Linked DNA regions of Arcticibacter tournemirensis. Each later gene encodes a partner of the first gene's protein in a complex. Links are inferred from orthologs where the notes say so. Each region holds a gene or a part of one and is shown on either strand. Other genes may lie near its edges. The genes, in order: pnp and rny.

Region 1 (3,316 bases):
CATCTGCTTTGCCCGTGCTCTTTTCGTTTGCTATGTTTTTCGGCAATCTGCCTCTGTTTTTTTGGAAGGCACAAAAGTAGATTTTTCCTTCAGCCTTTCCTGAGCGAATCAAACAGCGTTGTGTAAAAAATGATTATTCTTTCGGTCGGGAAAAGTATCCGGCAGCCATCGGATCTGTCGCTGAAATATTTGGTTTGTATTTTTTTTAATCCTACCTTTGCCCCCTAATTAACAGATGGTTTAACGCTTTAATACTATTCAGGTAATGTATTTAAGTAAAGAGAAAAAGGCAGAGATTTTTGCCAAACATGGCAAAGGCGCCGAAGACACAGGTTCTGCCGAAGGCCAGGTAGCATTATTTACAACTCGTATTGCTCATTTAACAGGGCATTTGAAGAAAAACAGGAAAGATTTTTCTACTCAGTTAGCACTTCAAAAATTAGTTGGTAAACGTCGTGCATTGTTATCTTATTTATATAAGAAAGACATTGAAAGATATCGTGCTATCATCAAAGCATTAGAATTAAGGGATATCATTAAAACTATCAAATAATTCTTTTTTTTAAAAATTAAAAGCCATCTCATCCGGGGATGGCTTTTTTAGTTTAATTTAGCAAACAAAAAGTCTAAAATAAATTATTGATGTACTTCTAAAGACGAAAGGTACATTGCAATGAACACAAGATGAGTTACAATTTAATTAAAAAGTCGTTCGATTTAGGCGATGGCCGTACAATCGAAATCGAGACAGGCAAGCTGGCCAAACAGGCTGACGGTTCTGTCGTGGTAAAAATGGGTGATACAATGCTCCTGGCTACAGTTGTATCGTCTAAAGAAGCAAAAGAAGGTGTAGATTTCCTGCCCCTGTCTGTTGACTACCAGGAAAAGTATGCAGCTACCGGACGTATTCCGGGTGGTTTCCTTCGCCGTGAGGCACGTTTATCAGATTATGAGGTATTGATCTCACGTTTGGTTGACCGCGCACTGCGTCCGATGTTCCCGGAAGATTATCATGCTGAAACGCAGGTGATGATCTCCCTGATCTCTGCTGATAAAAATATCATGCCGGATTCATTAGCCGGACTTGCTGCTTCTGCAGCGCTTGCGGTTTCTGACATTCCGTTTAACGGCCCTATATCTGAAGTAAGGGTTGCAAAGGTTGATGGAAAGCTTGTAATTAACCCTTATATGAGCGATCTGGAACGTGCTACCCTCGAGTTTATCGTTGCTGGTTCAGAAAACGATATCGTGATGGTGGAAGGCGAGTGCAGTGAGATCTCTGAAGAGGAAATGGTTGAAGCGATTGAATTTGCACACCGGGCCATAAAGGTACAGGTGCAGGCGCAGCGCGAACTGACTGAAGCTACAGGAAAGACTGAAAAACGCGTATACTCTCATGAACACAGTAATCCTGAATTAAAGGAACGTGTGTATGCTGCAACGTATCAGAAAGTATACGAAATTGCTAAATCGGGTTCTGCAAAACACGAGCGTTCTGAAAAATTCGAACAGATTCAGAATGAGTTCATCCTTACACTGGGTGAAGAAGTTGATGATGTTACGAAATTCCTTGCAAAGAAATATTTCCATGATGTACAGTATGACGCTGTCCGTAATCTGGTTCTTGACGAAGGAATCCGATTGGATGGCCGTGATGTACGCACCGTACGTCCGATCTGGAGTGAAGTAGGATATTTGCCTGCTGCACACGGTTCTGCTGTATTTACCCGTGGCGAAACCCAATCACTGACTACAGTGACACTGGGAACGAAACTGGATGAGCAGATGATTGACGGAGCCTTTATCAATGGTTATCAGAAATTTATCCTGCATTACAATTTCCCTGGCTTTTCGACAGGTGAAGTTCGTATGAACCGTGGCGCCGGTCGCCGTGAAATCGGCCATGGTAACCTGGCTCAGCGTTCATTGAAGAAAGTTCTTCCTGAAGGTGATGATAATCCGTATACAATCCGCGTAGTTTCTGATATCCTTGAATCGAATGGTTCGTCGTCTATGGCAACTGTTTGTGCCGGTACACTGGCGCTTATGGACGCAGGGGTTAAATTAAAGGCTCCGGTTTCTGGTATCGCAATGGGTTTAATTACCGATGAGAAAACCGGAAAATATGCTGTATTAACCGATATCCTCGGCGATGAGGATCATTTAGGTGACATGGACTTCAAGGTAACCGGTACTGAAAATGGTATTGTTGCCTGCCAGATGGACCTTAAGATCAACGGGTTGAGATGGGAAGTTTTAAGAGGTGCGTTAGAACAGGCTAAGGAAGGCCGTCTTCATATCCTGAACGAAATGAAGAAGACTCTTGCTGAACCACGTACTGACTTGAAACCTCACGCTCCGCGTATCGTAGTGCTTAAGATAGACAAAGAGTTTATCGGCGCGGTAATCGGACCAGGTGGTAAGATCATCCAGGAAATGCAGCGCGAAACGAATACTACGATCACTATCGAAGAAAAAGATAATCAGGGTATCGTTAGTATCTTCGCTCCGGATAAAGATGCAATTGACAGTGCGGTAAGACGTATTAAAGGCATCGTAGCTAAACCGGAAGTTGGAGAGATCTACGAAGGTAAGGTGAAATCGATCATGCCTTTCGGCGCTTTCGTTGAGATCCTTCCTGGCAAAGACGGATTACTTCACATTTCTGAAATAGACTGGAAACGTTACGAAACGATGGACGGTATATTCCAGGTTGGTGACGAAGTTCGTGTGAAACTTCTGGATGTAGATAAGCAAGGCAAGCTGAAGCTTTCCAGAAAAGCTCTTCTGCCAAGGCCTCCAAAGCCTGAAGGTAAACCGGCTGGCGAGTAATAGCTGAAGTTTACTGAATAATAGAACATTAAAGGTTGTTTCGCGATATCGTGAAGCAACCTTTTTTTGTTTGATGCCTGAACTGATTTCTTATTAGTCTGCCCCTTAAATTTTCTGTATTTCCTTCTTTGTCCTGCTGGTTTTTATTTTGTAGCTTAGTAATTACTAACGATATAGTAACTAACCAGAAATCTAAAGCTTATGGGGTAGCCTCCACTATCCTAACATTAATCGCAAAAACCAATGAACTAATCATGAGAAAAACATTTTATTCTTCCGTGAAATCTATTCTTGTCAGCTTATTAATAGTTCACACAACTGGCTTAAATAGCTTGAAAGCTCAAGTAAAGGCGAACAAAACAACGCCGATTGAAAGGGCGGCGCAGCTAAGCTTAGCAAAGGCTGTTGAAACTGACATGAAAAATCTGGATCTCCATAACAAGTTTATCAGGAGCTTTAGGGGAAAGAATCAGCTTCTCGATTC
Region 2 (3,253 bases), 2.4 Mb from region 1 along the record:
AACCGGACAATTAGATAGTGTACTTGAAAGCACACAAAGATTGATTGAGTTATGTGAAGCGTTGCAGGAAGAAAATGATCTGTTAAAGCTTGAAAACCAGTCGCTGAAGGTTGCAGTGGATACAGGTAAGAGTAAGTCGGCAGAGCTTGAAGAAAAGCTTAAAGCGCTCAGGCTCGCACGGTCTCTGGAGAGCATTTCGGTATCAAAATTTGATACGAATGAAAAAACGCTTGACATAAAGCAAAAAATTAGCGAATTTGTGCGGGAAATAGATAAGTGTATTGTATTGCTGAAAAAGTAGTACTGACGTGAAACAAAGCTCAAATGGGAGAAATCTCCATTAAAATAAATATTGCTGACCGCGTTTATCCTTTAAAGGTAAACATGGAAGAGGAAGAAATTGTAAGAAAGGCAGCTAAATTGATAAACGATCGCATAAAAGAATATCAGGACAATTATGCGGTAAGAGATAAACAGGATCTGCTATCAATGAGTGTATTACATTATGCAACCGCTACATTAAGGGCAGAGAAGAAGATGTCGGAAGAAGGAACTGAAGTAGCAGATAAAGTTTATCAGTTAGATCAGCTGCTTTCAGAATTCTTTTCTAAGTAATATATTCGTTCTTTATATAATTAAGAGCCAAAAGACTTAACCGCAGTTAATTCTTGAGTTTCACTATTGTATTAAACTTAACGCTTCTATATCAAAGGAGTTAATGAAAATGTAAATCACCTGGCAATGCCACTTGATTATGATTAAAACTCTAAACTTGTTTGCAGAAGTTTTACAGTACATGGAGCTTAAATTAATTGCGGTTTTTTTATAAGTGGAGGAAAAATATGGAAATAATACTGTACATTTTATTAGGATTGGTTGCCGGAGTGGTGATTGGGCGGTTTATGCTCCGGAAGTTATTAAAGAATCAGGAGCTGGCTGCCCAGAATAAGGTAAAGAAAATTTTAAAGGAAGCCGAGAATAACGCTGAGATATTAAAAAAGAACAAGCTTCTTGAAGCGAAAGAAAAGTTCCTTCAGATGAAGGCTGAGCACGAACAGGAGGTAACAGCAAAAAACAATACCCTGAACCAGCGTGAGAACTCGATCAAGCAGAAAGAACAGTCGATAAACCAGCGCCTCGAAAATACTAATCGCAAAGATCAGGAACTTGAAAACCTAAAGAAGAATCTTGAGAAGCAGCTTGAAATTACCAGGATCAAACAGGAAGAAGTAGATGCGCTGAAATTACAGCACATCAGTAAGCTCGAAACCATAGCGGGCCTTTCTGCCGAAGAAGCGAAAAACCAGTTGGTTGATACTTTGAGAGAAGAAGCCCGCAGCAAGGCTATGATCCAGATCAAGGATATTGTGGATGAGGCGAAGCTTACAGCAAGTAAAGAGGCAAAGAAAGTAGTTATACAAACTATTCAGCGTACTGCAACTGAAGCTGCTATCGAAAATACAGTATCGATATTCAATATTGAAAACGACGAAATAAAGGGCCGGGTGATTGGGCGCGAAGGACGTAACATCCGTGCGCTTGAAGCTGCTACAGGAGTTGAAATTATCGTAGATGATACCCCAGAAGCAATTATTCTTTCCGGCTTCGATCCTGTAAGACGTGAGATAGCCCGACTTGCTTTACATCGTTTGGTAACAGATGGGCGTATCCACCCTGCACGTATTGAAGAAGTGGTTGCTAAGACGAAAAAGCAAATTGAGGATGAAATTGTCGAGATTGGTGAACGTACCGTTATAGATCTGGGCATTCACGGCCTGCATCCGGAACTGATCCGCATGATAGGCCGTATGCGTTACCGCTCTTCCTATGGCCAGAATCTTTTGCAGCACTCACGTGAAGTTGCCAATTTCTGTGCCACGATGGCTTCAGAGCTGGGGTTAAATGTTAAGCTCGCAAAACGTGCAGGGTTGCTTCATGATATTGGTAAAGTGCCTGATGATAATCCGGAGTTACCACATGCGATCCTTGGGATGCAGCTGGCTGAGAAGTATAAGGAACATCCTGAAGTATGTAATGCAATCGGCGCCCACCACGACGAAATTGAGATGACTTCTATGCTGTCGCCTGTTGTGCAGGCCTGCGATGCGATCTCAGGAGCACGCCCAGGTGCCAGGCGCGAGGTTGTTGAAAGCTATATCAAACGGCTGAAAGAGCTGGAAGAGCTTGCACTTTCTTACCCTGGAGTGGAAAAGACCTTCGCCATACAGGCTGGTCGGGAGCTTCGTGTAGTGGTAGAAAGCGAGCGTGTGAGTGATGCGCAGGCAGAAATTCTGGCAACTGATATTTCTAATCGTATCCAGACAGAAATGACCTACCCGGGACAGATCAAAGTAACGGTTATCCGCGAAACCAGGTCTGTTTCGTACGCAAAATAAAAATACTCTTTAAGCCCTCTTCCTCAGGAAGGGGGCCTTTTAAAATAAGCTGTGACGAACTTATCTGATGAATAAACCCGCAAAAAGCTCTAACCCAAGCCCTGTTGAAGCAGTTGCCAGCCAGTTTAACGGTTTTCATCGGAATAAAGCAAATAAGCTCATTCATTACTTTACAATCCCTTTCCTAACCTTTGCCGTACTGGGACTCATATGGTCAATTCCCTTTCCTCATCTCGACTTCCTTGGCCGCTACAACGGTTTTGTTAATTGGGCCTCTTTTGTAATAGCAATTGCGGTGTATTACTATTATAGAATCTCCCAGGTTCTCTCGTATGCTATTCTCCTGGCGATCTTTGCTTTTTCGGCCTGTATCGTTGGACTTGAGAAATTGCATATGCAACAGGGTTGGCCTGAAATGTGGCAGGTTTGTGCCATTGTTTGTATCGTTTCGTGGTGCATGCAATTTTACGGGCACAAGATCGAAGGCCGTAGTCCTGGCATTGCCTACAGTTTCAAAACGTTTGTTAACGGTCCGGTATGGCTGTTTTATTCGTTATTAAGAAAGACCAGTATTAAGTTGTAACTCTGCCGTACACTTACCGTATCTTACGCCTCTCGCTCGTGTTAATCTTTAGTTAACATTCAGCTTACCTATACTTAATTAATAGCTAACATCCTGCTAACATTGTGATAATACTTTTGTAGCGAACAAAAAGTACAAAAGTGAAAAAAAATTACATTTTCAAAGTTACAGGACTGCTTATCGTATTTATTCTCAGTGTTTTCGTCGTTACAGCGCAACAGACGGGCAGGATTGCAGGAAAAGTAACGGATAAAAAGACAGGGGAAGCCCTGAT

The links.
Region 2: pnp (region 1) and rny share a complex: the UniProt entries of both Bacillus subtilis proteins name them as parts of the possible RNA degradosome complex. The link is inferred for Arcticibacter tournemirensis from one-to-one orthologs.

Annotation. Positions count from the first base shown.
Region 1 is NZ_VFPL01000001.1:2,566,624-2,569,939, forward strand. What follows is about bases 272-3,258. They hold pnp (polyribonucleotide nucleotidyltransferase), read left to right. Parts: upstream 272-684; coding sequence 685-2,832; downstream 2,833-3,258. Other genes in these bases: rpsO (30S ribosomal protein S15), read left to right, coding at 272-553; BDE36_RS10710 (TlpA family protein disulfide reductase), read left to right, coding at 3,087-3,258. In the rest of the region: BDE36_RS10695 (MFS transporter), read right to left, coding at 1-3; more of rpsO, read left to right, coding at 266-271; more of BDE36_RS10710, read left to right, coding at 3,259-3,316. UniProt on the Bacillus subtilis protein: Involved in mRNA degradation. Catalyzes the phosphorolysis of single-stranded polyribonucleotides processively in the 3'- to 5'-direction. Necessary for competence development in Bacillus subtilis.
Region 2 is NZ_VFPL01000001.1:4,950,531-4,953,783, reverse strand. Bases 196-3,119 are described here. They hold rny (ribonuclease Y), read left to right. Parts: upstream 196-842; coding sequence 843-2,396; downstream 2,397-3,119. Other genes in these bases: BDE36_RS20660 (Mpo1 family 2-hydroxy fatty acid dioxygenase), read left to right, coding at 2,464-2,979; BDE36_RS20670 (cell division protein ZapA), read left to right, coding at 325-615; BDE36_RS20675 (hypothetical protein), read left to right, coding at 196-301. Outside these bases: more of BDE36_RS20675, read left to right, coding at 1-195; BDE36_RS20655 (TonB-dependent receptor), read left to right, coding at 3,120-3,253. UniProt on the Bacillus subtilis protein: Endoribonuclease that initiates mRNA decay. Initiates the decay of all SAM-dependent riboswitches, such as yitJ riboswitch. Involved in processing of the gapA operon mRNA, it cleaves between cggR and gapA.